Regions from separate parts of the Pediococcus sp. EKM201D genome, predicted to be linked through region 1. Evidence: predicted binding sites of a transcription regulator. Region 1 holds the regulator's gene; the other holds the start of a gene.
What was found. Region 1 encodes NrdR, which represses ribonucleotide reductase genes. Its sites were predicted from a motif close to ACACNATATATNGTGT; they were not measured.

Region 1 (15,594 bases):
CTTGTTCCACATTTCATCATCGTCAAAATACTTTTCAGTATTGGCAGGATCACGATAACTTAGGCGGAATGTGTAGTCAGTGATATTGAAATCACGATAAACTTCAACCATTAATTGAAGAACTTTTTTAAATTCAGCTTGAATTTGGTCTGGAGCCACAAATGTATGACCATCATTCAACGTCATTTCACGAACTCGCTGTAATCCAGAAAGAGCACCGGATTTTTCGTAACGATGCATCATCCCTAATTCAGCAATCCGGATTGGTAATTCACGATATGAACGAATATGGTGCTTATAAACTTGGATATGTGAAGGACAGTTCATTGGACGGAGTTCAAGCATTTCGCCATCACCCATGTCCATTGGTGGGAACATGTCTTCACGATAGTGTTGCCAGTGACCAGAAGTCTTATATGCATCAAGGTTCATCAATACTGGAGTGTAAACATGTTGGTAACCATGCTTAACTTCCTTATCAATAATGTAACGTTCAATGGAACGACGAATTGTAGCACCATTTGGCATCCAGTAAGGAAGTCCTGCACCAACCTTAGGGTCAACGAAGAACAAGTCTAAATTGTTTCCAATGACACGGTGGTCACGTTCGTGAGCTTCCTTTTGGCGTTCAAGTTCTGCTTCAAGATCTTTTTGTTTGTAGAAAGATGTTCCGTAAATCCGTTGGAGCATCGGATTACTTGACTTACCTTCCCAATAAGCACCTGCAACTGACAACAACTTAACGGCTTTCATATCTGAAGTGCTAAGTAAAGCAACGTTATCACTAACAATTATTTTTCCATCAACGTCATAAACACTAACTTTGCCATTTTTTTCGTTACGCTTAACGATTTTAGCTTGGTATGGGTCACCATCAACGCTTGCTAGGGCTTCTTCTACACTAATTTCACTATGCTTTAAGCTAATCTTAGATTTAATAATGTCCTTCATCTTATCTTCGATTGCTGGTAATTGGTCAACTGAAATTTGTTGATCAACCTTATCTGTATCAACGTAAAAACCATGTTCTCCGTTGCCAATCTCACCAAAATGAACTCCAGGATAGATGCTTTCGATAGCACTAGTCAAAACTAAGGCTGCCGAATTCCAGTTAACGATGTTACCATCTTCTGAATCTTTTGTGACAATTTCGATTTTTACGTTTTCGTTAATAGCTTGGTCCAAACGAACCAAGGCACCGTTAATTTTCCCAGCAACAGCTTTTTTAGCAAGGCTAGTACTGATTGACTTAGCAATATCTAAAATTGAAACGCCTTGTTCAAAAGGTTTTACACTGCCATCTGGAAATTCAATATTAATTTCTGTCATAACACTCTCTCCTTAAATTTATGTACAAAAAAAGTCCCTGGTATAAAAATACCAGGGACGTGATTGTCATTTATTATTCACGCGGTTCCACCCTAATTGTAGACAGCTAAAAAACTATCTACCACTCGATTAAAAGCCATAACGGTGGCAACCGAACTGGGATTGCGCCCAGCCTCTAGTCAAGTGGGAAGTTTTAAGTGCATCGCTTGCAGTCGCGGCTCCGCTCCCTGAATTAAAAACTACATGTTTGACTGTGATTTATACATTTATTCTACCTATTTTTGATTGTTTGTCAATCCTGTCGATGATTTTTTCCCGTCATCGAGACTTCCTCACTCAAAAATTTAATTCGTTCCATCAATCTTTTCGCTTTTAAAGGTTCTGCTTCGCCTCTCTGATTGACTGTTAGATGTTCTCGCTCTAATTGGTCCATTGAAAAATTAGATGTAAAAAATGTTGGTAATTCTTCTTGCATTCGGTATTCGAGAATTACTCCCAATACGTCATCCCTAATCCAAGAAGAAATGCTATCCGCTCCAATATCGTCAATTACCAAAATCGGAGCTTTTTTAATCGCATCGATTTTAGTTTGAATCGTATTAGAACTTCCAATCGCATTTTTTAATTCAACAGCTAAACTAGGAAAATGAACAATAGTTGTCGAATATCCTTCATCAGCCAAAGCGTTCCCCATTGCACCCATTAGATACGTTTTTCCCACACCAAAACTTCCCGTCAAATACAAACCCTTATGCCAATCTTGAGGGCGTTCTAAATATTCGTTTACAAACGCTAAAGTTTTAGCCAAAGCGTCTGTTCGTTCTGGTTCCTGATAGTATCCCTCCAATGAAGCATGACGGATTAATTTAGGCATACTAATCGATTTAACTAACGCTTTTCGATGACGTTCTTGTTCTAATAAATGAGTCTGTTTCGTGGGCACATATTCAATATCAATCAAATGATTGCTTAAGACTAATTCTGGCTGATATCCCGGTAAAAAGGTTGCTTGGTTATTTTTAATCTTATTCCGTTCTGAAACAAATTCATACAGCTTAGCCGCTCCACGTTCGATAGCTTCCTTGGATAGTTCGTCTTGATGCTCCTCGCAAAAACTAATCACTTCTGGATCAGAATACACTGATTTCATCACGTTATTAAAACGCTGGTCGAGCTTTCTTTTGCTCATTAATTCTTGCAAAATTTCTCGGACATTTTCCATGACTATCCCTCCTTGCCTCTAGAACGAAGTTTTTTAAGTTGTTCATTAATTTTTTTAGTTGTTTCTGGATTAACTTGCTTGGGTTCTTTAGTCTTAGCGGTCTCCGTAGCCCATTCAGGTAAGGTTTCTCTTTGAATCGTACGCCGATTTTTCGAATAATTATTGTTCGTATTTTTCTTTTGTTCTTGGCGTTTACGAATAAATTCTAAAGCTTCCACTGGAGTTTTAATTTTATTTTTAATCCAGTCATTGGCAATTGCTTCCACTAAATTTTTATTTAACGTAGGTCGACCCTGATCAACAATAAAATAGTAAACTAAAAAGTTTATCACACTAATTGGCATTAACCCTTTACCAACTAAATCTGTGATAATTCTTTTTTCTGCAGCAGTTGTAAAGCCCCCTGCTTGTGCTTTTAAACTTTCAATAAATGCGTTGGGTGACATAGCATAGGTTGCACTAATAATGGCGCGTTCTTCTGTAGTAAGTTTAGCTAGTGCATTATTCGGAATTGACTCGTTTTTAGGCTGAGAATTTCCATCATCTTTAACCGGCGTCTGCCCATTATAAGCGTTCAAAACTCGTGACTTTAATTCTTTAGGATCAATTTTGTTATCTTCATAACTCGTAGAGGCTTTGATTAACTGAGCCATTTCGCTTTCATTAATCCCATAAATAGTCTGTTCAACCATAATTAAATGTTCATTTTCTAGCAAGCTCTGATGATCTACAAAACTAGAACTTAGCATTTGCGCAAGTAATTTAAAATCAAAATCTTGGTTAATAACTTCTGTATCAACTTCATGCTCGGTTTCCGATAAACTTTTCTGAACCTGATTAATTGCATCTGGTTTATTTATTACGCTACTTCCCAATTGAAAATAGTCGCCCAGCTTTTTGGAAACATCATAAAATTCGTCCTGACGCACGTGCTGCTTAATCAGTCGATGACTCAGCCGATCGAATTCACTTTCGCCAATCACGCCCAGCAATAAAGCACTCAAAGTGTCATCTTTAAAGAATTTAACGGGATCGGCTGGAGCTTGGAGTGCATACAAAAATAAACTTCGACGATCAATTTTTCTCTGATACGTTTTTAGTAGACCCAGTGCTTCTAAACGTCCTCGTGCCTCAACTATCGCTGGTAGATCGATTCCAAGCCAATTTAAAAGGATTGTATGTGTGTACTGTTCTGAGATCGATTTGGTTTCCTGACTCATTTCCCACAAAACCATCATCAAACTATATGCATCTGAGGTCAACAATGGACGATATAGTGTCGTCAATGAACGTTGCTCAAAATCAGTAATTTGACGTTGGCTATCAATTATAAATGAATCATGGGGTGCTAATTCACTCATCTCAGTTGCCATCTACTCTTTTTCCTTTTCTTCGTCTTTTTTCATCATATCTTGCAGCTCATCTAAAAAGACATGCATATCTTTAAATTGACGGTAAACACTAGCAAATCGAATATAAGCAATCTCATCTAAATCTACTAAAATATTCATCACATATTCGCCAATAATTTGACTTGAAATTTCGCTCTCACCTAAAGAACGAACCTTATTTTCAACCTTATCGACCATATCCGTCATCTGTTCCATGTTTAAGGGCCGTTTTTCAGCTGCTCGTACAATCCCTTTTAAAATTTTATCTCGATCAAACTCTTCTCTTGATCCATTTTTCTTAATAACTAGTAATGGTGTTGCTTCAACACGTTCAAACGTGGTAAATCTAAAGCCACATTTTTCACATTCTCTTCTTCGTCGAATAACCCGACCTTCATCGGTTGGTCGACTATCAACAACTCTTGATCCATTATTTCCACAGTGTGGACATTTCATTTCGTTTCACCTCGCCGAATGCTTCGGAAGCTTAGAATAAATTCTTGTCAACAAGCCATTTTACCACTTGACTTCGTGTCTCTTCAATTGTTCCACTGGTATCAACCACAATATCAGCTTTTTTTACCTTTTCTTCGATAGGCATCTGAGCTTGAATTCTTTTTTGAGCGTCAATTTCATTTAAACTATCACGTTGCATTAAACGTTCTACTTGAATTTGAGCACTAGTTTTAATGACCATTAAATAATCAACCATTTTTTCATATCCTTGCTCAAAGAGCACCGGAGCATCTAAAACTACTACCTTACTTGCGCTAAAAGTGTCCAATTGTCTTACTATTTCGGTTCGAATATAAGGTTGCACAATTATATTTAGCTTTTCCAATTGTCTTTGATCATTGAATACAATTGGTCCTAGTTTTCGACGATCAATATTTTGATTTTTATCTAGAATACTTTCACCAAAAGTATCCATCAATTTCACTTTAACTTCATCAACTGTTAAGATTTCGTGTGCAATTTGATCAGCATCAACTACCGGAATTGCTTTAGATTTCAAAAATTGGCTAATCGTCGTTTTACCCATTGCAATCCCACCAGTTAGACCAACTATCACTGTCATATCACTACCTCAAAACTTGGCAATGGGGGCAAAAATGGGTCCCACGTTGTGCCACTTTAATCCGTTCAATGGGTGTCCCGCATCGCTGACACGGCAAACCTTGGCGATGGTATACATGCAACTGGTTTTGAAAACTTCCCGCATGACCATCCGCATTCAAATAAGAAAAAACCGTCGTTCCTTTAGCTTCAATCGCCAATTGCAACTCTTCAAAAATTGATTCACGCAAAATTGCAATTTCTTCATCAGTTAAAGTATTAGAAATCTGCTGAGGATGAATTTTGCTTAGCCACAATACTTCATCAGCGTAGATATTGCCTAAACCAGCAATCATGGACTGATCCAATAGAAAACTTTTCATTCCACGTTTTCGATTCCGTAGCTGATGGGTTAAATATTCTAAGGTAAGGGTCTCAGGCGTTGGTTCTGGTCCAATCGTTTTTAAACCGCCCACTTGTAATTCCTCACCCGTGGGTACCAAATTCATCCTACCGAATTTTCTAGTGTCGTTGTACCGAAGATCTTTTCCATCATCAAGCTCGAAAATAACGTGATCATGTTTGCCATACTCTTCATGACGATCAACTACAGAGTATTTACCCTCCATGCGAAGATGAGAAACCATCGTGTAATCTCCACTAAAATCAATTAATAGATATTTGCCGCGTCGTCGAACATTAAGAATTTTTTTACCCTCTAGTTCTTCTGCAAAAATTTCCGCTTTTGGTGAGACCATTTTTGAATAACGTACTACAACATTAGTAACTATTTTTCCTTCAACTAAGGCTGCTAGGCCTCTACGAACTGTTTCAACTTCTGGTAATTCAGGCATACTTCTCCCCCGTTATTTAGCGTCGTACCACGTATTTCCCCAAGCTGCTCCAACTTTAAGTGGAACATCCAATTTAACTGCTGAGTCCATAACCTTCGGTACTAATTCTTTCATTAACGTCATTTCTTCATCCGGAACTTCAAAAATCAATTCATCATGCACTTGGAGTAACATTCTACTCTTCAAGTTACGCTTTTCTAATTCATTTTGCATATCGATCATCGCAATCTTAATAATATCAGCAGCACTACCTTGAATAGGCGTATTCATAGCGGTTCTTTCCGCAAATGAACGTAAATTAAAGCTAGACGAATTAATGTCTGGTAAGTAACGTCGACGGTGCGCAATTGTTTCTACGTAGCCTTGTTCTTTAGCTAACTGAACTGATTCATCAATATATTTTTTTACACCAGGAAATTCCTTAAAGTATGTTTCGATAAATTTCTTGGCATCTTTCCTAGAAATTCCAATGTTTTGGGACAAACCATAGTCACTGATACCATACACAATTCCAAAATTAACTGCTTTAGCTTGACGTCGGATATTAGGAGTTACCTCGCTAGCATCCTTTAATCCAAATATTTTAACTGCAGTTGTAGCATGAATATCTTCGCCATTTTTAAATGCTTCCTGTAAATTCTGATCACCTGTAATATGTGCTAATACACGTAATTCAATTTGTGAGTAATCCGATGATAAAATATGCCACCCTTCACGAGCTGGAACAAAGGCTTGGCGAATCTTCCTACCCTCTTCAATGCGCACCGGAATATTTTGTAAATTAGGGTCAATGGAAGATAGTCGGCCCGTTTGGGTCAAAGTTTGTACATAGGTTGTATGCACTTTTTCATCAGTCGTATGAATTACTTTTAAAAGCCCATCAACATAAGTTGATTTAATTTTTGAAAGCGTACGGTAGTTCAAAATATTATCAATAATTGGTGACTCGCCTTGTAATTTCTCTAAGACGTCTACCGCAGTTGAATACCCTGTTTTAGTTTTCTTAATGATTGGTAATTTTAACTTTTCAAACAGCACTACTCCGAGTTGCTTGGGCGAATTAAGATTAAATTCCTCTCCCGCTTCGTTGTAAATATTGGTTTCAATTTCACTTAAGCGTTCAGTAAACTCGCTTTGCATTTGATTTAAGCGGTTGCGGTCAACTTTAATACCGCTAATTTCCATCTTGGCTAATACAATTGCGAGTGGTAATTCAATATCCCAATATAAATTATTTTGTTCATTTTTTACTAATTCTTGGTCCAATTGTTTACCTAAAAAGTTAATAGCTGCTAATTTACGTGCAAGGTGGTTAAACAATTCTGTTTGCTCTGGAACCGCACGCTTAGCGCCTTTGCCATAAACATCATCGTCTGTATCAATCGCATCGTAATCATGCTCATGAGCAAGTTGACCTAGGTCATTAGAATTATCATTAGTATCTAACAAATACGATTGAAGCAATATATCAAAGTTAACCGCCGTTAGCTTAATCCCTAGTCGATGTAAGCCAACATACGTCCGCTTACTATCAAATACATTTATCTTAATTTTGGGATCTTCCAAAATAGCTTTGATTTTTGAATTGTTCAACAGTTCTACATCATCACTAACCCAAATGTTATCGGCATTTCCGATCACAAATCCCGTAAAATCAGACAAATGATAGTTTTTGTCCAACATTTCCAAATAAAAATCAATTTCACCCTTTAATGATTGGAGTTGTTCCACGTTGTCCTTATTTAAAACGTTAAAAATAACCTCTTTTTTCACGGCCTCAACTCCATCTTGAGTTGCCGTTTGATCTAATTTACTTAAAAAGGACTTAAAGTTCATTTGGTGGTAAAATTCTCTCAAATTTTCTTCGTTAATACCGACATACTGCACATCATCGAGACTAATTTCTATCGGTGCATCCCGTCTAATAGTTGCTAGATCTTTTGACATGAAAGCATTGTCTCGATCTTCAATCAAATGCTCCTTCATCTTGCTAGGTTTTAATTCATCAAGATGCTCATACAAATTCTCCAATGAATCAAATTGTTTTAACAACTTAATGGCCGTCTTTTCACCAACTTTAGTTACCCCAGGATAATTATCCGATGTGTCTCCAGCTAAGCCTTTAATGTCAATAATTTGTTTAGGTGTTACGCCTAATTTTTCTTCGACATATGCTGGTGTGTACTCTTCTACTTCGCTTACCCCTTTTTTCGTAACGGCGACGATTGTTTTTTCGCTACTCAATTGGGTTAAGTCACGATCTCCCGTAACCACAACTACCGCATAATCTTGGGCTTCAGCTTCTTTAGCAAGCGTTCCAATAATGTCATCAGCTTCATAATTAGGAAGCTCGTAAGATTTTATTCCATATCCTGTAAGTAATTCACGTAAATAAGGCATTTGCTCTGATAGTTCAGGTGGTGTTTTAGACCGACCACCTTTATAATTATCAAATTTTCCATTTCTAAAAGTGGTTTTACCAGCATCGAAGGCCACCAAGGCCGCTGTCGGCTGGTATTGTTCTAAAATACTATCTAACATTTTGTTGAAACCAAAGATTGCATTAGTATGTAATCCATTTTTATTTACAAATTTACTTAAAGAATTATGTAACGCAAAAAAAGACCGAAAAGCAATACTATTTCCATCAATCAATAAAAGTTTATCTTTTGCCATAATTTCCTCCGTTTTCTATCCTCTTTAATGATACCAAAAACCGAAGGTCAACGTGAAAAAGATTGACCTTCGGTTTATTTGTATTTATAAAATTTTTATTTAGTCTCGATTCCATCCAAAAATAGTTAAGAAGTATTGGAAGAGGTTAATAAAGTCTAGATATAGACTAAATGCCCCTTGGATTGCAAGTCCAGTCTCAGAAACTTGGTCACCATAGTTCAGGTAAAGACGTTTCATAGTTGCAGTATCATACATTGACAAACCCGCAAAAATCACAATTCCAATAATTGAGAAGAAGAAAGTTACGGCTGAACTGTGAAGGAAGAATAAATTAATCACTGAAACTACCACCATCGCAATCAATGCCGCAATTAAATGGTTACCTATCCTTGATAGATCACGCTTTGTGGTTACTCCCATCACACTCATTACAATGAAAACCGATGCTGCTGAGAAAAATGCCCCCGCAATAGTAGCGGTACTATAAAGCATAAAGACACTCGACAACGTAATTCCAAAGAATGCCGAAAAGGCAAATAGCATTAAGAAACTAACCGTTGGATTCTGTAAGGCCGCCTTTTGTCCAAAAATCATAAACAAGAACAAAGCAATAAAAATTACCCAGATACTCATCCTTCCTTGAGAAAGGAAAGTCATTACAGCTGGTCGCCAGATTGTGGCTCCCAGGTAAGCAATCACTCCAGAGAAGGCTACAGCAGCTGCCATCCACCCGTACATCTTTGTTAGAAATCGATTTAATCCTATTTCTGTATTAATAACATTTGGTCTTTGATCCAATCTAATTCCCCCATTCGATTATTTACCACATTGTAACAAGAAGCTACCCAAATGGCTAATGTTATAGGTCAAAATTAGTCAAACAAATCAAAACTTAATAAATTATTTAAATAATGCCTTATAAGCATTTTCGTACTTAGGAATATCTCCGGCCCCCATGAAGACCAATACTGCATCGTGTAAATCGCTAATAGCCGATAAATCGTCTTGATGAATTAATTTAGTATTATTACCAATCTTATCTGCTAAGTCTTGCGATGAAACAGCCCCGGCGTCTTCACGTGCAGAACCAAAAATTTCAGTTAAAACAACTTGATCAGCTAAGCTTAAACTCTTAGCGAAGCCATCCATCAAAGCGGCAGTTCTTGAGTAAGTATGTGGTTGGAAAACAGCAACAATTTTTTTATCAGGAAATTCTTGGCGAGCTGCATCTAATGTCGCCTTAATTTCAGATGGATGATGTGCATAATCATCAATTAAAATATTATCAGCAACTGCTTCCTTAGAGAAACGACGTTTAACACCTTGATAAGTTAAAAGTTCTTTTTGAACTAGGTCCAAATCAACTTTTTCAAAGTATGCTACTGCGATTACAGCCAAGGAATTTAGCACATTGTGTTCACCAAAAAGGTTAATTGTAAATCTACCTAACTTTTCACCCTTATGGATTACATCAAATTCAGAACCCATGGTTGTTCGACTAATATTGGTAGCTTGGAAGTCATCATTTTCCTTAGTTCCATAATAGTAAACTGGAACAGATGTATTGATTTTACGAAGACTTTCATCTTCGCCCCAAGCAAAGATTCCCTTATGAACTTGATCGGCAACCTGCTGGAAGGCACTTTCAACATCGGCGAGATCCTTATAATAATCTGGATGATCAAAATCGACGTTAGTCATAATCATATAGTCTGGATGGTATGCAATAAAATGACGACGATATTCGTCAGCTTCAAAAACAAAGAATCGTGCATCTGGAATACCCTTACCGGTTCCATCACCAATTAAATAACTAGTCTTGTCTAAACCACTTAAAACGTGAGCAAGCAATCCTGTTGTACTAGTCTTACCATGCGTTCCTGCAACACCAATACTAGTATATTTGTCTAGCATTTGTCCCAGAAGTTCATGGTAACGAATTACTTTTAGACCCATTGCTCTAGCTTTTTTAATTTCAGGATGTTCGTCAGTAAATGCATTTCCAGCAATCACCGTCAAGCCTTCACGTAGGTTGGCCGGATCAAAAGATAATATCTTAATCCCAGCAGCTTCTAAGCCCTTTTGTGTAAAGGTATATTGCTCAATATCTGATCCTTCTACTTTGTATCCCTCGTCATGCAAAATAAGTGCTAGGGAACTCATCCCTGACCCCTTAATACCGATAAAATAATAAGTTGAATCTTTATCCACCTTTACCACTCCTATAATTAAATTGTTTTTAGTTTACCACACTACACTTCGTTATTGTTTCCATCATAAAAAACTTCCCGTGGTTTTGAACCACGAGCTTCCGAAATATATCCTGAAGCCTCAAGTTGATCCATAATGGTTGCTGCTCGGTTGTATCCAATTGAAAACATTCTCTGTAATTTAGATGTTGAGATAGTTTCCTCATCCGCTAAGAATTCAAGTACATCATCCATTAATTCGTCTTCGCTATCCAACTCTTCACTTTGGACTTTCAACTCATTAGGATTGAAAGCATATTGTGGCGCAGCCTGTGCTCGGACAAAATCAGTAATGTCATCGATTTCTTCATCAATAAAGGCCCCTTGTAGACGAACCGGATTACTCTTTCCATTTCCAAGGAACAGCATATCTCCTCTTCCTAAGAGTCGCTCTGCCCCTGAATGATCCAAGATTGTTCTTGAATCGACTTGACTAGATACCATAAACGCTACCCTTGTTGGAATGTTATTTTTAATCAATCCGGTTACTACGTCCACGCTAGGTCGCTGGGTTGCAATCAATAAATGAATCCCAGCTGCTCGTGCTTTTTGCGTAATTCGTACAATGTAATCCTGTACTTCTGAAGAAGAAACCATCATTAAATCAGCTAATTCATCAATAATAACTACAATGTACGGCATCTTATTGGCGTAATCTTGGGCCTTTTCGGCCTTTTTATTATATTGCTCAATATTGCGAGCACCTGCAGCCGCCAGTCTTTCATAACGCTCATCCATCTCTTTGGTAACCCATTTTAAAGAAGCCGATGCGGCCTTAGGATCTGAAATAACTGGAGCAAGCAAATGTGGCAGTCCATTGTATGGCGCTAACTCAACCGTCTTGGGATCAATTAATAGTAGTTTCAACTCTTGGGGAGTCGCTTTGTATAACAACGACACCAAAACGCTGTTAATAAAAACACTTTTACCAGAACCAGTGGCACCAGCAATCAGACCATGCGGCATCTTGCGAAGATCATAAGTTTGAGGTTGACCAAACAAATCAACTCCCAAAGCCACGGTTAATGGTGACTCACTTGCTTTAAACTTATCTGAACTAATAATTTCACTTAAAGGCACTGGTCGAGGATGCAAATTAGGTACTTCAATCCCCACGGTATTTTTACCAGGAATTGGAGCCTCAATTCGAATATCCTTAGCCGCTAACTGCAGCTTTAAATCATCCGTTAGATTCGTGATTTTATTGACTTTAACTCCTCGACCGAGTTCAATTTCAAATTGAGTTACCGTTGGACCCACAGTCCAATTTACAACCTCAGCATCAACATCAAACGCTAATAAGGCATCATTCAATCTTTGAATTTGATCATTAACCCACTCGTCCGTATTATCAGTGTCAATTACTGGATTAGGTAATAAATTCAAACTTGGAAATTGATACCCGAATTCATTAGTTTCACTTCGTTCAAATGGCTGCCTTGGATTTTCTTCCAGCGGTTGCTCTTCAAAGTGATTATTATTTTCAATTGGGACAGCTTTTTCAACCATCGTTTTCGGTACGTTTTTTTCTATCACCGGTGTAATATTTTCATCAAGTTCATGATGACTTTTCTCAAGCTGGTGTCGATGCTTAATTTCATGCATAACCTTTGCTGGACGTTTCGGTGCCTCATATTTTGTACGGGGCATTCTAAAACGAGGCTGTCGATGCTCAGTTTTCTCTACCACTTGTTTAGTTGGTTCAGGTGTATCTTTAGCCAACGTTGGTTGGATGGGATCTACCGCCTGCGATAATTTTGCTTGGGAAATGGTCTCTGGAACCTGTTTACGCCGTTTAATAGCAGGGGTAAAATCCTCATTTTTTAACTTCGAAGTTTGGTCTTCTTGAATATTTAAACTTGGATTATTAAAATCTACGCCTTTTTTTCGAAAAAAAGCAGGCCCATCATATTTAACCATCTAAATCCCTTCTTTAATCAAAGATATGATTACCTTTTTCAAAATCAAATGCTTCACCTACAACGAAATCATCTGGTAAAATTAATGCTCCCTTCTTCTGAGGTGCATTATTTAAATGCAATTCTCTTCCAGAGGAAATCATTCCATTACTTTCAACGCCACGAAGTTCGCCTGGCCAAATAATCATTCCATCTGGCATGATTGCTCCCACCTTAGCTACTACTACCTTGATATTGTCGGTCATATTAGGTGAACCACTAACGATTTGCAAAGTTTCACCATTGTCCACCTCAGTTTCAGTGATTAACAAATGATCTGAATCTGGATGTGGTTTAGTTGATTTCACGTAACCCATGACAAATTTTGGACGTTCATCTGCTACTAATTCAGCTTCAAAACCATTAGCAGATAATGTGGCATTAAGTTGCTTTACTTGTTCTTGAGTCAAAGTAATGGGACCCTTACCATTGATTTCAAAAATTTCGCTAACATTTAAGAAATTAAAACCGGTGGTTTCATTTGTTTTAGCATCGGCAATTCGAACTACGGAGCCTTTTTGTTCAATTTTTGCTTCCTCAGCATCTGGACGAATCATCGTAATTAGGATATCTCCCATGGTTTCTTTATTATAACTAGCAATTAACATTATTTTCTCCTTAAAATATATACTTTTTAATTCTCAAAACCTTCTTACTAATGTTAGAATTAGTAGAAAAGGAAGTGGTTTCATGTCATCTAAATCATCTGCATTACTCGGTTTAACGCTTACCGCAATCGGAACTTTTGCACTGGGTTCATTAGTTACATATCAAATCAAGGAACACCGTAAAGTAAGACCACAATCTGCCTTAGCTCGGGTACGACGTTCTTTTGAAGACGATGGCCCCATTGAGGGCGCTTGGATTGAATCAAAGCCGTCTCCTCTTAATCGTTATGGCCTTAAAGCTTCAGTTTATTATGGTGGAATCACCAAGTACGAAAACAATGAACTTATTCAGTACGAATTTATCGCAGATGCCTATACTGGTACCATTATCGATATTTATCGTCGATAATAGCAAACTAATAGAGAGTCTGAGGAAAAATCCTCAGACTCTTTTTATTTTTCACTTTAGAAATGTGCTTTTAATTTGTAAATTGGTTGGCCTTTAGCACTGAATTTATGTTCATATTCAGTTTCAACGTTATCTTCGTTTTCTTCACTATTGTGTAAGTCTAACCAAACGCCTTCAAAAGTCATTCCATAGTTATTAAGGCTGTAAAGTGAATATTCGAATAATCCTTGATTATCCGTTTTAAATTCAACTTCCCCATTTTTAACTAAAATTTGTTCATAAACTTTCAAGAAAGTCTTAAAGGTTAACCGGCGTTTTTCATGACGTGTTTTAGGCCATGGGTCTGAAAAGTTAAGAAAAACTTTGGAAACCTCACCATCTTCAAAATAATCCGTAAGTTCAGCGCCATCAGCATATAAGAATTGCAAATTGGGAATTTCTTCCTCCAAAGCATTTTTTAAAGCAATGGCAATTACAGTTTTTTGAATTTCAATTCCAATAAAATTGTATTGAGGATATTTTTTGGCCATATTAATAATGAATTGACCCTTACCCGTTCCTACTTCAATAAAAATTGGTTGTTCTTTTTCAAACCGCTGGTTCCATTGACCCTTGAACGCTTGGCCCTTTTCAACAATCTTTTCTGGATGAGCCTCGATTAACTCCGGTGCCCATGGTTTATTTCTAACTCGCATAATTACCTCTTAAATTTAATTTAATTTTTTTATATAACGTGGTATGAACCACTTGAGTAAAATCACTGCAACAATCCCCTGTGTTACCACCGATGCAACTAAAAAGTTCCATGATAAGTTACTTATCAGTCCAATTAATGTTAAAAATATCGCGCTTATAAGTATGATTCTTTTCATAACAGATAACAAGTCTTTTTCTGCTGCATCTGGGCTAACAGGATAGATCTTAATAAATACATTTTCGTGAACGGGACGATAAATGTCTATCATTTGGATAACCATTAAATAGATTGTTAGTCCACCAACAATTACCTTTAATGGAATCTGTTGACTATAACCTTCAATAACCATCCCTAATAGTAATAGACGTAACATCAAACTCCCTTGATTACCGCTCCGAATCATTATTCTAGGATATAAATAAGTAAACAAGGTTGGTTTCCCAGATAAAATATGAACCAAGCCATCCGCATATTTTCGACGTTTAACTTCTGCACTAACCTGCTTGACGTTGGTAAACAAGCTGAAGAAATGATACAAGCGCTGCATTCGACTATTCTCTAAGTCAATTGCATGATTCCAGTTAAACCGCTTAGTTTTGAAAACCTGATTCAAAAGTACAACTCTAAAAATCAAATTAATCGCCATTAATATTAATCCACCCATCGGACTAAACCAAACACCTAGTCCTACAGCAATCAACATCACTACCAAATGAAACCACATTTGTGAAAGGCTGGTATCAAAGTATAGAGTTTGATATTTTCTCAAGACATTTGCCATACTTCCCAAGAAAATAGTAACCGTAATGGCTACCGCCGCTTCAACATGGTGATATTCCAATGCTAATAATGGAAATAAAATAATATTACCAATCAAAGTTGGCAATACCACTGAGATTAATGATCTTTTGACCGATTTCCCTAAATATTGATGAATATCTTTTTCTTTAGGAACCAAGAAAACTTTATCCGGCAGCTTTAGTAGGAGGACAGGGTTACCTAGTAAAGTTAGCAAAACGCCTCCAATTAAAACTAAAGGTTTGATATACCAGGTTCCTGGATGGATTTCTTTTAACCAATTCGAATATGCTAAACCAATTCCACCACCGAAAAATAGCAACGCTAAAATCAGATGATCATTCAAT
Region 2 (15,594 bases), on a different contig from region 1:
ACATGAGCTTAATTATCAATACTGAAACAGGTAAGAAGTTAAGTAAACGTGATGAATCTATTCTTCAATTCATCGAACAATATCGTAGTTTAGGATATCTACCAGAAGCAATGTTGAACTTTATTATCTTGCTCGGCTGGTCACCAGTGGGAGAAAGTGAAATCTTTACTCTACGTGAATTCGTTAAGATGTATGATGAAAAGCGTTTGAGTAAGTCACCTGCTGCTTTTGATGCTAAGAAATTGGAATGGATTAACAACCAATATGTTAAAGCTGCTGATGAAGATCGTATCATGCACTCAGCACTCCTTCAATTGATTAATGCCGGTAAGATTGAAAAGAACCCAGCACCAATGAAGGTAGAATGGGCACGTAAGTTAATCAACTTATTTAAGCGTCAAATGAGTTATACAGCGCAAATTGTTGAATTTACAGAATTATTCTTTAATGGTCCTGAAAATATCGATGAAGAGGCTAAAGAAGAATTGGCCACGGATGATGCTCTTCCAGTATTAAAAGCATTGGAAAAACAATTCAGTGATTTGCCAGTCTTTGATACAGTTAACATTTTGGCAGCTATTAAGGCGGTTCAAAAGGAAACTGGAATTAAGGGTCGCAAACTTTGGATGCCAATTCGAATTGCTATTACCCATGAAATGCATGGACCAGAACTTCCAGAAAGTTTGGAATTATTAGGTTATGAATTATCAATGCAACATTTACGGGCAATGATTGAAGAATTAAGCTAAATATGAAAGAAGAACTTCAATAAAGTTAGGTGGGAGACATGGACTCCGCTACCAAACGTTGATGCTTGGCTCAGCGACTAAAACTTTTTTGAAGCTCTTCTTTTTTATATTCACTTTGCGTTGCATACTCTTTTCAATTATCATTAGAGGTAGCTAAAAATCCCCGTAGGGAGTGAAAAAATGATTAAAATTTATAATACAATGTCTAGAACTAAAGAAACTTTCAAGCCTTTAGTGGATCATAAGGTATCAATGTACGTTTGTGGACCGACAGTATACAACTATATTCATATTGGCAACGCGCGTAGTATTATCGCTTTTGATACCATCAGGAGATATTTTGAATATCGCGGATTTGAAGTGAAATTTGTTTCAAATTTTACTGATGTTGACGATAAAATGATTAATTCAGCTCGTGAACAAGGTATTACAGTTCCAGAATTAGCGGATCGTTATATTGGAGCTTTTAAAGAAGATGTCCAAGCTGTTAATGTAGAACCAGCGACGCTTAATCCACGGGCTACTGAGAATATCGATGATATTATCGCATTTATTGCAGATTTGATGGACAAGGGCTTTGCCTATGCGGTAGATGGCGATGTGTACTATCGGGCACGTAAGTTTTCAAAGTATGGTGCCCTTTCGCACCAAAATATTGATGAATTAGAACAGGGTGCGAGCCAACACGTAGATGATGAAGAAACAGCTCGTAAAGAAGATCCAATTGATTTTGCGTTGTGGAAGGCAGCTAAGGGTGATGAAATTGCTTGGAAAGCACCATGGGGGACCGGACGCCCTGGATGGCATATTGAATGTTCAGTAATGTCAACCAAATATCTAGGAGATACTTTTGATATTCATGGTGGAGGAGAAGACCTTCAATTTCCGCATCATGAAAATGAAATTGCTCAAAGTGAAGCCAAAACTGGTAAACAGTTTGCTAGATACTGGATGCATAATGGTTTTGTCACAGTCGGTGATGATAATGAAAAGATGAGTAAATCTTTGGGAAACTTTGTTACGGTGCACGATTTAGTTCAAAAAATAAATCCCCAAGTCTTACGTTTCTTAATGTCGACTACTCAATATCGACGTCCAATTCAATATACACAAGCAAGTTTACAAGACGCTAAAAACAATCTAGAAAAGCTGCAAAATGCTTTTATCAATTTGAATTATCGTTTGCAAGGTGCTCAAGGGGCAGCTGACGCAACGGTTGCTGAACAGGCTGCTCAATTAGAAACAGACTTTATTACAGCGATGGATGATGACTTTAATGCGCAAAATGGGATTACCGTTGTTTACGAGTTTGCACGCTTAATCAATGTATATAGTGAAAAAACAGCCGTGAATGCTGAGCAAATTAATCAATTATTAACCAGCTATGCTAAAATGGCAGCTGTTTTTGGGATTGAATTGAAACAGATTGAAAATGATGATGCTGAAATTGATGAATTAGTTAAACAACGCGATCAAGCTCGTGCAGACCGCGATTTTGAGACTAGTGATCGATTACGTAATCAATTAAAAGAAATGGGTGTTATCTTAGAGGATACGCCACAAGGAACACGTTGGAGAAAAAAAGATGAGTGAAGAGTTTAATTACCAAGCAATTAATGGAATTGCATTAGCTTATTTGGGTGATGCGGAATACGAAGTTTTTATTAGAAGACATCTAATTAAACAAGGGCTTACCCGTCCTAATCGGTTACATCACGTTGCAACCAGATATGTATCTGCTAAAGCACAAGCAGCTTTAATTAACGCAATGGAAGCAGAAAATTTTCTTACTGAAAAAGAAATCGAAGCTTTCAAAAAGGGGCGTAATGCTAAAAGTCATACGTCTGCAAAAAATACATCAGTCCTTACTTACCGAATTTCAACGGGATTTGAGGCAATTGTTGGATATCTGTCATTGACAAATCAAACTGAACGTTTAGCTGAATTTGCTCAATGGTGTATTGAAAAAGTCGAGGAAGGAAATTTACGTATTGAATAATTCAAATGAAACGCAACAACCAGATTTTGTCATTGGCCGCCATCCAGCAATGGCTAGTTTGCAAAGTGATCATTCAATTAACAAGGTTTTTATTCAAGAAGGGCTAAAATCGGATGGAATTGGACAAATTATTGCTAAAGCAAAAAAACAAGGTCTGGTAATTCAACGAGTTACTAAGTCGAAATTGGATACATTATCGAACGGACAAAATCACCAAGGGGTGGTATTAGCGGTTGCATCCTTTGAATATGCTGAATTAGATGATATCTTCAAGTTAGCTAAAGCACGCGAAGAGGAACCCTTCATTTTAATTTTAGATGGAATTGAAGACCCGCATAACTTAGGTTCAATTTTAAGAACGGCAGATGCAGCAGGCGTTCACGGAGTAATTATTCCAAAACGACGGGCAGTTGGTTTAACCAGTACCGTAGCCAAAACTTCTGCGGGAGCAATTGAACGAGTTCCTGTCGTCCAAGTTAGCAACTTAGTTAACGCGATTAAAGAACTTAAAGAACGTGGACTTTGGATTTTTGGTACTGATATGAAGGGAACGGATTATCGCCGCTGGGATGCAAAAGGGGCGGTAGGTTTGATTATCGGTAACGAAGGAAAAGGTATGGCCCGCCTAACTAAGGATAATGTGGACGAAATGTTAACGATTCCGATGGTTGGTGAAATTCAAAGTTTAAATGCAAGTGTAGCAGCCGGACTTTTAATTTACCAAGGCTATAATTCAAGACATCAACTTTAAAAATTAGAAACGAATGATTGGAATGCCAATTATTCGTTTTTTATTTACGAAAAATGCGGTTAGAAAATTTTAACAACCTTGCTAAGATCGTTTCCATTGAAACAGGGAGGAAGCGTAATGGCGAAACAAGGTAGTTTGGAAGAATTGGATGAGCTTGAAATAGTTCAACAAATAAAAAACAATGATTCAAGTAATTTTGAAATTCTATTTAAGCGATATATTCCAATTATTAAAAAATTAAGAACAAGATATTCGATTCGTAATCTAGAATGGGATGATTGGTTGCAAGAAGGACGCATCGTTTTCTTCAACTCGGTAGTTAATTTTGATGAAAATTTAAAAATTACTTTGGGGGCTTTTTTTTCGAACTAATTTTACTAATCGAATTTATAGTATCTTAAGATTTGAGATGGCCTATAAAAGAAAAGCGGGTCTGACGGCGCAATCGATAGAAAGTGTTGATGGTGATTTAGAAACAGCAACTAAGAAAATTTCTAAGATTACACCGCATAGTAATTTAGTCATTAAGGAGAGTTATGCGGAATATGAATCATTGTTATCAAAATTTGAAAAAGAAGTTTCAGTGCTGTTGTTTAAAGGAAATTGCCCAGAAGAAATTGCGGAAAAACTTGGTTATGAGGTGATTAAGATCCAAAATGCGATAGTACGGTGTAAACAAAAATTAAGTGAACAAATGTATGGTCGCCCTTAATTGACAATCAGGGTTGCACATGCTAAAGTTTAATTTCGATAAGGAGGGATTTTTTATGTCCCAAAAGAAAGTAGCTTTAGCATGTACTGTTTGTGGTTCAAGAAACTACACAGTAGCAGCTAACCCGCAAAGAACAGACCGTTTAGAGGTTAATAAGTACTGTAAACGTTGTAACAAACACACTTTACACAGTGAAACAAGATAGGAGGCGTATTAAATGTTTCGATTTTTTAAGAGCATTGGTCAAGAGATGCGAGAAGTTGACTGGCCTAATTTTAAACAGTTAAGAAAAGACTCTTCCACTGTTATTTCAACATCGGTATTTTTTATAGCCTTCTTAGCTTTAGCCGATTGGCTAATTCAATTGTTCCTTAAGCTATTTGTATAATGGCATAAGGTCGATTATTTTGTTATAATTTAATTTGTTGATAGAAACTTCGTGCTTACGGAGTTTTTTTATTTTGGAAAAGGAGCGCTTAACTTGGAAACTGAAGAAAAAAACTGGTATGTGTTACATACATATTCTGGATATGAAAATAAAGTTAAAAATAACTTGGATTCACGTGCTAAATCAATGGGGATGGCGGAATATATTTTCCGAGTAGTTGTTCCCGAAGAAGAAGAAGTTGAAACTAAAAATGGGGAAGACAAGATTGTTAAGAAGAATGAATTCCCTGGCTATGTTTTGGTTGAAATGATTATGACTGATGATTCTTGGTACGTGGTTCGTAATACACCAGGAGTTACTGGATTTATTGGTTCCCATGGTTCTGGTAGTAAACCAACTCCACTTTTACCAGATGAAGTTGAACGTATTCTTCGTCGCTTAGGAATGACTGCTCGTCATGCTGATATCGAAGTTGAAGTAGGCGAATTAGTTAAGATCGTCGATGGCGCTTTTGAAGGTTTGACTGGTAAGATTACTGAAGTCGATAATAATAACATGAAGGTTAAAGTTAACATCGATATGTTCGGTCGAGAAACTAGTACAGAACTAGATATCGAACAAATTGATAAAATTGACTAGATTTTAATTTGAACAAACATTTCGGGTGTGGTATTATATCGTAGTATGCCTTGCATACTCAATGTGGGAGAAGAAATATAAATCTTCATCGTGACCACACACGGACTTATTTTAAGGAGGTATGTCTCGTGGCAAAGAAAGTAGCAAACATTGTTAAATTGCAAATTCCTGCAGGAAAAGCAACTCCAGCTCCACCGGTTGGACCAGCACTTGGACAAGCAGGTATCAATATTATGGGATTTACAAAGGACTTTAACGCACGTACAGCTGACCAAGCTGGCTTGTTAATTCCTGTTGTAATCACAGTTTACGAAGACCGTTCATTCGACTTCGTTACAAAGACACCACCTGCTTCAGTTCTTTTGAAGAAAGCTGCTGGTGTAGAACACGGTTCTGGTGAACCTAACACGAACAAAGTAGCAACAGTTACTTCTGCTCAAGTTAAGGAAATCGCTGAAACAAAAATGCAAGATCTAAACGCTGCAGACGTTGAAGCTGCTATGCGCATGATCGAAGGTACAGCACGTAGTATGGGATTCGTAGTCGAAGGCTAATACACGCACTGTCGGATACTCCACTAAAGTGGATGTATCAAAGTGGGAGGAAAATCCGCTATAACCACATTTGCTAGGAGGAAAACACACAGATGGCTAAAAAAGGTAAAAAGTTTCAAGACGCTGCAAAACAAGTAGAAGCTCTTAAGGCTTATGCTCCAAAAGAAGCGCTTGAATTAGTTAAGAAAATTGATTTTGCAAAGTTCGACGCTACTGTTGAAACAGTATACAAGTTGAACGTTGACACAAAGCAAGCTGACCAACAACTTCGTGGTGCCGTTGTTTTACCAAACGGTACTGGTAAAGAGCAAACAGTTATTGTATTTGCTAAAGGTGCTAAGGCTGAAGCAGCTAAAGCAGCTGGTGCAGATGTTGTTGGTGACGACGACTTAGTACAACGCATCCAAGACGGATGGTTAGACTTTGACGTTGCAATCGCAACACCAGACATGATGGGACAAGTAGGTCGTTTAGGTCGCGTATTGGGACCTAAGAACTTAATGCCTAACCCTAAGACTGGTACAGTTACTATGGATGTTGAAAAGGCTGTTGCTGATTCTAAGTCTGGTAAGGTTACATACCGTACAGACCGTGACGGTAATGTTCATGTGCCAATTGGTAAAGTATCATTTGATGTTGACCAATTACTTGGTAACTTACAAACAATCAACGATACAATCGTTCGTTTACGTCCTGCATCTGTTAAGGGTGCTTACGTACAAAACGTATCAGTTGCATCAACATTTGGACCAGGAGTTAAGGTTGACTTTTCTCAATTCTAAAATCTCTTGATTTGTTCCAAACGCTGTGATATATTACTAAGAGTGAATTATAACTGAATAATTTACCTAAGACTCAGGTGGCCATGTTTGGCCTTAATATATTGCCTGCCGAGGAACGTATGAAACTATTCGTGTCTCAGAGTCTTTCTGGGGTACGAATTTTTTTATGGTTCAACAATCATTCAGGAGGTGAAATACATTGAGTAAAGAAGCTATCGCACAAAAAGCTGCAATCGTTGATGAAGTTGCTGAACAATTAAAGGAATCCGTTTCTGCTATTGTTGTTGATTCACGTGGTTTAACTGTTGCTGAAGTAACAGACTTACGTAAACAACTTCGTGACGCTGGTATCAAGCTACGCGTTATCAAAAACAAAGTGTTGACACGTGCTGCTGAAAAAGCTGGTTTTGAAGGTATGGACGACGTGTTCGTTGGTCCTTCAGCTGTTGCTTTCTCAGAAGAAGACGCTGTTGCACCTGCTAAGATTTTGAAGACTTTTGCTGACAGTAATGACAACCTTTCAATTAAGGGTGGTATTATTGAAGGTGAAGTTGCTGATATCGATACAATTAATACATTCGCTACATTGCCTAGTCGTGAAGACTTGCTTGCAATGCTTGCTAATGAATTTATGTCACCTGTACGTGACGTTGCATATGCACTTAAAGCTGTTGCTGACAAGAAGTCTGAAGAAGACGCTGCATAAGCAAATAACATTTAATTATAATTAATTTGGAGGAAACAAAAATGGCATTAGATAAAGACCAATTTATTGAAGACTTAAAAGGTGCTTCAATTACTGATTTAAACGATCTTGTTAAAGCAATCGAAGACGAATTCGGCGTTTCAGCTGCTGCTCCAGTTGCTGCAGCAGGTGCTGCTGGTGGCGCTGCTGAAGCTAAGACTTCATTCAACGTTGAACTTACTTCAGGTGGTTCAGCTAAGATCAAAGTTATCAAAGCAGTTCGCGAAATCACAGGTGCTGGCTTGAAAGACGCTAAGGACATGGTAGACAACGCTCCTTCTGTAATTAAAGAAGACGTTTCTGAAGACGAAGCAAACGAACTTAAAGCTAAGCTTGAAGAAGCTGGCGCAACTGTAGAAGTTAAGTAATTTAATTTCTTAAGTTATTAAAAGAGCTATTTCCATTTGGATGGAAATAGCTCTTTTTTTGTTTTAAAAAATATTCAAATAAAGACTTTTTGATAAATAGGATGACAGAGCGTTACAAAAAATCCAACTTCTAAAATGGAAGTTGGATTTTTTTATTTGGATTTAAATGTTGTAATCTTCATCACTCATAGTTTCCACGTTACCCAAACGATAACCGTTACCAACTTGTGAGAAGAAGTCATGGTTAGAAGTTCCAGTTGAAATCCCATTCATTACGATGGGATTAACATCAGCTTCAGTATCAGGGAACAATGGGTCTTGCCCTAAATTCATGAGGGCTTTGTTAGCATTATAACGCGTGAAGGTAAGAACTTCATCAGTCCAACCAACTTGGTCATACAAAGTATGAACATATTTTTCTTCGTTATCATATAAATCGTATAAGAAGTTATACATCCAATCCTTTATTTCTTGCTGTTCATTTTCACCAAGCTCTTTAAGGCCTAATTGGAATTTGTAACCAATATAAGTTCCATGAACTGATTCATCACGAAGAATTAGTTTAATAATCTCAGCCACATTGTTTAGTTGATTATGACCTAAGTAATAAAGGGGAGTGAAGAAGCCAGAGTAGAATAAGAAAGTTTCTAAAAATACACTCGAAATCTTTTTCTTCAAAGGATGTTCATCATCATGATATAACTCATAGATTCGTTTAGTTTTATTTTGAAGGAATTCTTCTGAATCACTCCAAGCAAAAATTTCATCAATTTCAGAGGGAGTATTTAAAGTCTCAAAGATTGATGAATAACTCTTAGCATGGACCGATTCCATAAATTGAATGTTATTTAACACTGCTGTCTCGTGAGGAGTACGAATATCCTTTCTGAGAGCTGCCATTCCATCTTGTGATTGAAGAGTATCTAACAGAGTTAGACCGCCAAATACGTGACCTACGACCCATTTGTGGTCTTCGTCTAATTCACGCCAGTCACTAAGATCATTTGAAATTGGAATACGGGTATCAAGCCAAAATTGTTCAGTCAACTTTTCCCAAGTAGCTTTATCAATTTGGTCTGAAATGGCATTCCAGTTGATTGCTTCATAGTTTTCCATTAAAAAATCCTCCACTTATTTAAATTGAACAGCTTTCACATTGATTTACGCCAACTTCACCATCATTATCTGTGAAGGTACGAACGTAGTAGATGGACTTGATACCTTCATGATGGGCATAGTTACGAAGGATATTAAGATCACGAGTGGTCATTTTATCAGTGCGGCCTTCCTTCCAATCATAAATTCCAGCTGGAATTGTTGAACGCATGAAGAAGGTCATACTCATCCCTTGGTCAACATGTTGTTGGGCAGCAGCGTAAATATCAATAACTTTACGCATATCAATGTCGTAAGCTGATTGGTAATATTTTAACGTATCATTGGAAAGATATGGAGCTGGGAAGTAAATTTTCCCAATTTTCTTTTCTTGACGCTCTTCAATTTTGTTAACAATGGGTTGAAGACTAGCTGTCGCATCGTTGATATAAGAAATTGAACCAGTAGGAGCAACTGCCATTCGATTTTGGTGATAAAGTCCGTCAGCCATCACATCAGCTTTAAGTTGCTTCCAATCTTCAACGCTTGGAATTTCAATTCCATTAAATAACTCTTTAACTCGATTGGATTTAGGTCCAAAATCATTTTCTACATATTTATCAAAGTAAGAACCATCAGCATATTTGCTTTTATCAAAGTTGTGGAAAACTTGATTCTTTTCTTTGGCAATCTGGTTAGAAGCTTTTAGAGTCCAATAGTTCAACAGCATAAAGTAAACACTAGTGAATTCAATCGAATCTGCTTCACCATAGTAAAGGTGGTTCTTAGCTAAGTAACCATGGAGTCCCATTGCTCCAAGACCAATGGTATGAGCAAGAGCATTTCCATTTTGGATAGAAGGAACAACGTCAATATCAGAATGATCCGTAACAAAAGTTAGCGCTCTAACCATAGTTTCGACCGATTTACCGAAGTGGGGCGTTTGCATCATATTAACAATGTTTGTTGAACCAAGGTTACAACTGATATCAGTTCCTAGTTTCGTATAGTTTTGCTTGTTATCAATTACGGATGGAGTTTGTACTTGCATAATTTCTGAGCAGAGATTACTCATTACAATTTTTCCATAAATTGGATTTTCTCGATTAGCCGTATCAACGTTAACAATGTAAGGATAGCCAGATTCCTGTTGAAGTTTAGAAATTTCATTTTCGATGTTACGGGCTTTAACTTTGAATTTCTTAATAGCAGGGTTTTTGACCATGTTGTCGTATTCTTTAGTAATATCGACGTAGGCGTAAGGTTCACCGTAAACTTTTTCCACACTATAAGGACTAAATAGATACATATCTTCGTCGTGTTTGATGAGGTCATAAAATTTATCGGGAACGACTACACCAAGTGAGAGGGTTTTAACCCGTATCTTTTCGTCGGCATTTTCCTTTTTAGCTGAAAGGAAAGATACAATGTCGGGATGGAAAACGTTTAGATATACAACACCAGCTCCCTGACGTTGTCCTAATTGATTGGCATAAGAAAAACTATCTTCTAGTAGTTTCATAACCGGAACCACACCGCTAGCAGCGCCTTCAATCCCCTTGATTGGTGCTCCCGCCTCACGAAGGTTAGTGAGGTTGATTCCGACCCCGCCACCTAATTTAGAAAGTTGAAGAGCAGAATTAATCGTACGACCAATCGAGTTCATATCGTCGTTAGCTTGAATTAAGAAACATGAAACTAACTCTCCCCGATGCTTACGACCGGCATTTAAAAAACTAGGAGTAGCTGGTTGATAGCGTTGGTGAATGATTTCATCGGCAATATTCATGGCCAATTCTTCATTACCATCAGCAAAGTAGAGAGCGTTCATAGCCACGCGGTCGATGAAGTTTTCTAAATAATATTCGTTATTATTCGTTTTTAAGGCATATTGAGCGTAAAACTTATAAGCTGCCATAAACGATTGAAAGTGGAAGTCTTGTTGCTTTAAGAAGTCGTACAGTTTTTCGATAAAATCGAATGAATATTCTTCAACAAGGGCAGCCTCGATATAGTCTTCTTTGAGGAGGTAATCGAAACGTTCACGTAGAGAATCAAATTGCATGGTGTTAGCTTGAACATTCTCTTTTAGAAATGCAGCTAGAGCTTCACGATCCTTGCTTAGGGGAATTTGGTTATCAACAGGGATGTTAATTTCATTGTTTAAATCATAGTAAGTAACATCTTTTAGATCTTTTAAAGTCATAATTCGAATCCTCTCTTCAATCAAGTGAAATAAAAAAACGCTCCGCATTTACAATGTACGAATGGGGCGTCTTGAACATCTGAGTTAGCGTTGGTGGAGAACTAAATTGCTAATTTTTTTAGTAAATCAGGTCTAAAACCAGCCACAGCTTTTTCTTCAGAAAATTGAACGACTGGTACGGCTTGGAAGCCTTTAGCTTTTAAAGCGTCGATATATTCTGGATTTGCATTGATATTACGTTCTTCAAAAGTAACCCCGTTTTCGGATAAGAAGCGTTTAGTCATTTTGCATTGAATGCAGTTATTTTTAGTGTACACAATTATTTTTCTCATAATACTGATCCCCCTTGTCTCATTTATCATGGAACTAAGTATACAACATTTATTACTAAATTTGAAATAAAAAAGCACAATATGTAGAGGATATATTTTTATAATCCCACTATATATTGTGCTGGCGGTGTTTATTAAATTTTATTCTTTTTAAATTGGTAACTGAATTTACAATACGATATTATATTAATAGAGAATGGAGGACTTTTCAATGACAGATTATTATTTTACTGAAAATCCCAACGCCGAACATGACGAGAAGCATTGGAGCTACGAGCTTTTGGGTCATAAATTAAATTTTATTTCGGATCGCGGTGTTTTTTCAAAAAACACAATTGATTTTGGAACTAGGACGTTGCTTGAAGCAATACAAATTGTAGGTTCTGCTGAAAAGATTTTAGACGTGGGATGTGGATACGGTCCAATTGGCATATCACTTGCCAAAAGTTTTCCAGAGATACAAGTACAGATGACAGATGTTAACGAACGCGCGTTGGGACTCGCCAAACGAAATGCAGTTGCTAATAGCGTCGAAAAACAGACTCAAATTTATAAATCAGATGCATATGAGAATATCGATGATACGGATTTCACCACGATTATTTCTAATCCACCAGTCCGTGCAGGAAAATCGGTAGTTGAGACAATTATCGTTGAGGCTAAATCTCATTTAAAAGCAGGTGGCCAACTGGTAATTGTTCTTCAGAAAAAACAGGGGGCGCCCTCAGCTAAAAAATTAATGCAAGAAACCTTTGGGAATGTCGAAGTCCTAAAAAAGAATAAAGGATATTATATTTTAAGAAGTGCACATGAATAAGTTAACAGAGCATGAAATTAATTTTTATATGAATGAAGCAATTAAAGAGGCCCAATTCGCCAAAATGATTGATGAGGTCCCCATTGGAGCAGTGGTTGTTCATGATGGTAAAATTATCGGTCGTGGTCATAACTTAAGAGAACACTCACAGGATTCAACCACTCATGCGGAAGTCTTAGCTATTACGGAAGCTTGCGCTTATTTAAAAAGCTGGCGGCTGTGGGATTGTCAGCTTTTTGTGACCATTGAACCATGCTTAATGTGTAGTGGAACCATCATCAATTCACAATTACCTCAAGTATTTTTTGGTGCTCGAGATCCTAAAGCAGGAGCGGTTCGAAGCCTGTATACCGTACTCGAAGATACGCGTTTAAACCATCAAGTGACGGTTCATGAAGGGATTGAAGCTGACCGAGCATCGATGTTAATGAAGACGTTTTTTAAAGAAATTCGAAAAAGAAGAAAAAAAACTAAGTAAAATAGTGGAAATTTTTTTAAAATTCGAGTATCATAGTTATTGCCGTAAGGCCTTGAGGCAAGGTTGGACTTACGAATTGTGTCAGGTCCGGAAGGAAGCAGCACTAAGTATGCTCTGGCTTGTGCCTTAAGTTATTGGGTAAATTAACGAACTCTTAGTCCATTGGGCTAAGGGTTCTTTTCTTAAAAAAAGCAAATATGGAAGGAAATCAAATGAGTTATCAAGCATTATACCGTGTTTGGCGGCCTCAAAAGTTTGATGATATGGTCGGTCAAGACGTCGTCACGAGGACTTTAAAAAATGCATTAATAACTGAGCAGACCAGCCATGCGTATCTATTTACTGGTCCACGAGGAACCGGAAAAACATCGGCAGCTAAGATTTTTGCTAAGGCGGTTAATTGTCACTATCTTAAAGATGGTGAGCCTTGTAATGAATGTGTGACTTGTAAAGCGATTACTGAGGGAACCTTAAACGATGTAATCGAAATTGATGCGGCCTCGAATAATGGTGTCGAAGAAATTCGCGATATTCGAGATAAGGCAAAGTATGCTCCAACTGAAGCAGACTACAAAGTCTACATTGTTGATGAAGTCCATATGCTATCAACCGGAGCATTTAATGCGTTGTTGAAAACTTTAGAAGAACCACCAGCTAATGTAATTTTTATTTTAGCAACGACGGAACCTCAAAAGATTCCATTAACTATTATTTCAAGAACACAACGTTTTGATTTTAAACGAATTACACCAGCTCAAAGTTATGATCGCATGGTCTATATTTTGGATCAAAAGGGAATCCAGTACGATCAAAAGGCTTTAGCAATTATCGCCAAGGCTGCTGAAGGTGGGATGCGAGATGCGTTAAGTATTTTGGATCAAGTGATCTCATTTGGTAACGAAGAAGTAACTTTAGATAACGCCTTATTAGTTACAGGAAGTGTTAACCAAAAACTATTAGATCAGTATTTAACGCAAATTTTTAAGCAAGAAACATCAGCGGCATTAGAAACTTTGCATCAAATTTTAGATGAGGGTAAAGATGGACAACGATTAATTGAAGACTTAATTGCTGTCCAAAGAAATTTACTCTTATACCAAGAAGATCCCCAGTTGGTGCAAGAACAAAGCTTGAATGATCTATCGGAAGCTTTTACTGAAGAAGCAGCTATGGTGACTGGCGTGGAGCTATATCAGATGATTGATACGTTGAATAGTATTCAACAACAAATGCGCTTCACGACTCACCCAGATGTCTATTTGGAAGTTTTGACGATTAAGCTATCACAACGAAAAACTGCGAAAGTTTCCACCGAAGCCCCAACCGGTTCCGTGGATAACCAAGAAGTGGAGCAGTTACGTTCAGAAGTCAGTCAATTAAAACAAGCAATTCAAAAGCTACAACAAAATGTAAAAAATACGCCAAGTAATTCACAATCAGCTCAGCCTAAACCTAAGAAAAAAGCGGTAGGGGCTAAACAAGTTAAAACTCCTGCTAATTTAACCAAGATTTATCCGATCTTGGAAAATGCTACTAAGGCCAGTTTAAATACAATGCAGGAACTCTGGCGCGACCTAATGGATATGCTATCTGTTACAGAACGGGCTTTAATGCACGTTTCTAAGCCAGTTGCAGCTAGTAAAGAAGGAGTGGTCGTAGCGTTCAATTACGACTTTCTGTTTGAAAAGGCCGTCGATAATGAAGTGCTTCGTACTGAACTTCAACAAAATTTAGCTAAGTTAACTGGTTCCGATTTTAAGGTAGTTTATGTTACAGTTGAAGAGTGGCCAGAGGTGCGGTCAGGTTTCTTAAATACTCATCATTTTGATAAGAATCAAGAAAAATCTGAACCAGAGGCATCAGAGCAATCTACACCCAAAGCGGATGAAGATAATCAAGCTGTTAAAAAAGCGGTCGAATTATTTGGCTCTGAAAATGTAAATATAAAAAATGATTAAAGGATGGTAATACAAATGCGTGGTGGAATGGGAAACATGCAAAGCATGATGCGTCAAATGCAAAAGATGCAAAAAAAGGTAACAGAAGAACAAGAAAAATTAAATCAAACTGAATTTACGGGTGTGGCACCAGATGACATGGTCAAAGTTGTATTCACCGGTGATCATAGAATGAAAGACATCGTGATTAATCCTGAAGCAATCGATGAAGATGATCCAGACATGTTACAAGATTTAATTGTAGCCGCTGTAAACGACGCTATGAATCGTGTGGATAGTGAAACTAATAAAACAATGGGAAAATACACTAAGGGCATCCCCGGAATGTAATTAAGAATCGTAGGTGATAGACCGTTATGCAATATCCAGAACCGATTGCGAAATTAATCGATAGTTTCATGAAATTACCAGGTATTGGTTATAAAACGGCAACCCGATTAGCATTTTTTACGTTAGATATGGAAAAAGATGATGTAACCGAATTTGCTAAGGCGCTGATTTCAGCACAACGGGACCTAAGTTTCTGTAGTATTTGTGGAAATATTACGGAAGATGATCCATGTGATATTTGTCAGGACCCTTCACGAGATCAAAAAGCGGTTTTAGTAGTCGAAGATTCTAAGGACGTAATGTCAATGGAACAGATGAAAGAATACCATGGCTTGTATCATGTGTTACATGGCGTGTTATCACCCATGGATGGTAAAGGCCCTGAAGACATCAATATTGCTGCGTTACTTACCCGTTTACAGAAGAACGAGGCCATTAAAGAAGTTATTATTGCTACAAATGCAACTCCAGAAGGGGAAGCGACAGCGATGTATATTTCAAGATTGGTTAAACCGTCCGGCATTAAAGTTACTCGTTTAGCTCACGGGTTATCGGTCGGAAGTGATATTGAATATGCGGATCAAATGACTTTATATAAAGCGGTTGAAGGCCGAACAGAAATGTAAAGCAAAATAATTAAAAGATGAGTTAATGCGATTTTACCAGCGCGTTAGCTCATTTTTTTAAATTA

Region 2: the regulator NrdR is predicted to act here: its motif matches at 11,427-11,442, upstream of nrdH (glutaredoxin-like protein NrdH).

Annotation. Positions count from the first base shown of each region.
Region 1 is NZ_JAALFK010000001.1:433,838-449,431, forward strand. It holds gene thrS (threonine--tRNA ligase) at 1-1,329, opposite strand, end outside; gene dnaI (primosomal protein DnaI) at 1,622-2,551, opposite strand; gene HFC68_RS02255 (replication initiation and membrane attachment family protein) at 2,554-3,924, opposite strand; gene nrdR (transcriptional regulator NrdR) at 3,925-4,398, opposite strand; gene coaE (dephospho-CoA kinase) at 4,430-5,020, opposite strand; gene mutM (bifunctional DNA-formamidopyrimidine glycosylase/DNA-(apurinic or apyrimidinic site) lyase) at 5,025-5,852, opposite strand; gene polA (DNA polymerase I) at 5,865-8,528, opposite strand; gene HFC68_RS02280 (Bax inhibitor-1/YccA family protein) at 8,628-9,326, opposite strand; gene murC (UDP-N-acetylmuramate--L-alanine ligase) at 9,429-10,739, opposite strand; gene HFC68_RS02290 (DNA translocase FtsK) at 10,781-12,697, opposite strand; gene ytpR (YtpR family tRNA-binding protein) at 12,711-13,343, opposite strand; gene HFC68_RS02300 (PepSY domain-containing protein) at 13,426-13,752, shown strand; gene trmB (tRNA (guanosine(46)-N7)-methyltransferase TrmB) at 13,809-14,447, opposite strand; gene HFC68_RS02310 (ABC transporter permease) at 14,463-15,594, opposite strand, start outside.
Region 2 is NZ_JAALFK010000003.1:237,596-253,189, reverse strand. It holds gene gltX (glutamate--tRNA ligase) at 1-749, shown strand, start outside; gene cysS (cysteine--tRNA ligase) at 930-2,342, shown strand; gene HFC68_RS06295 (Mini-ribonuclease 3) at 2,335-2,748, shown strand; gene rlmB (23S rRNA (guanosine(2251)-2'-O)-methyltransferase RlmB) at 2,741-3,499, shown strand; gene HFC68_RS09355 (hypothetical protein) at 3,617-3,871, shown strand; gene HFC68_RS09350 (hypothetical protein) at 3,909-4,211, shown strand; gene rpmG (50S ribosomal protein L33) at 4,267-4,416, shown strand; gene secE (preprotein translocase subunit SecE) at 4,429-4,599, shown strand; gene nusG (transcription termination/antitermination protein NusG) at 4,693-5,238, shown strand; gene rplK (50S ribosomal protein L11) at 5,367-5,792, shown strand; gene rplA (50S ribosomal protein L1) at 5,885-6,574, shown strand; ribosomal protein L10 leader region at 6,622-6,748, shown strand; gene rplJ (50S ribosomal protein L10) at 6,774-7,280, shown strand; gene rplL (50S ribosomal protein L7/L12) at 7,322-7,687, shown strand; gene nrdF (class 1b ribonucleoside-diphosphate reductase subunit beta) at 7,850-8,803, opposite strand; gene nrdE (class 1b ribonucleoside-diphosphate reductase subunit alpha) at 8,823-10,988, opposite strand; gene nrdH (glutaredoxin-like protein NrdH) at 11,090-11,320, opposite strand; gene HFC68_RS06230 (class I SAM-dependent methyltransferase) at 11,532-12,137, shown strand; gene HFC68_RS06225 (nucleoside deaminase) at 12,130-12,615, shown strand; RNA gene ffs (signal recognition particle sRNA small type) at 12,665-12,751, shown strand; gene dnaX (DNA polymerase III subunit gamma/tau) at 12,828-14,573, shown strand; gene HFC68_RS06210 (YbaB/EbfC family nucleoid-associated protein) at 14,589-14,903, shown strand; gene recR (recombination mediator RecR) at 14,930-15,529, shown strand.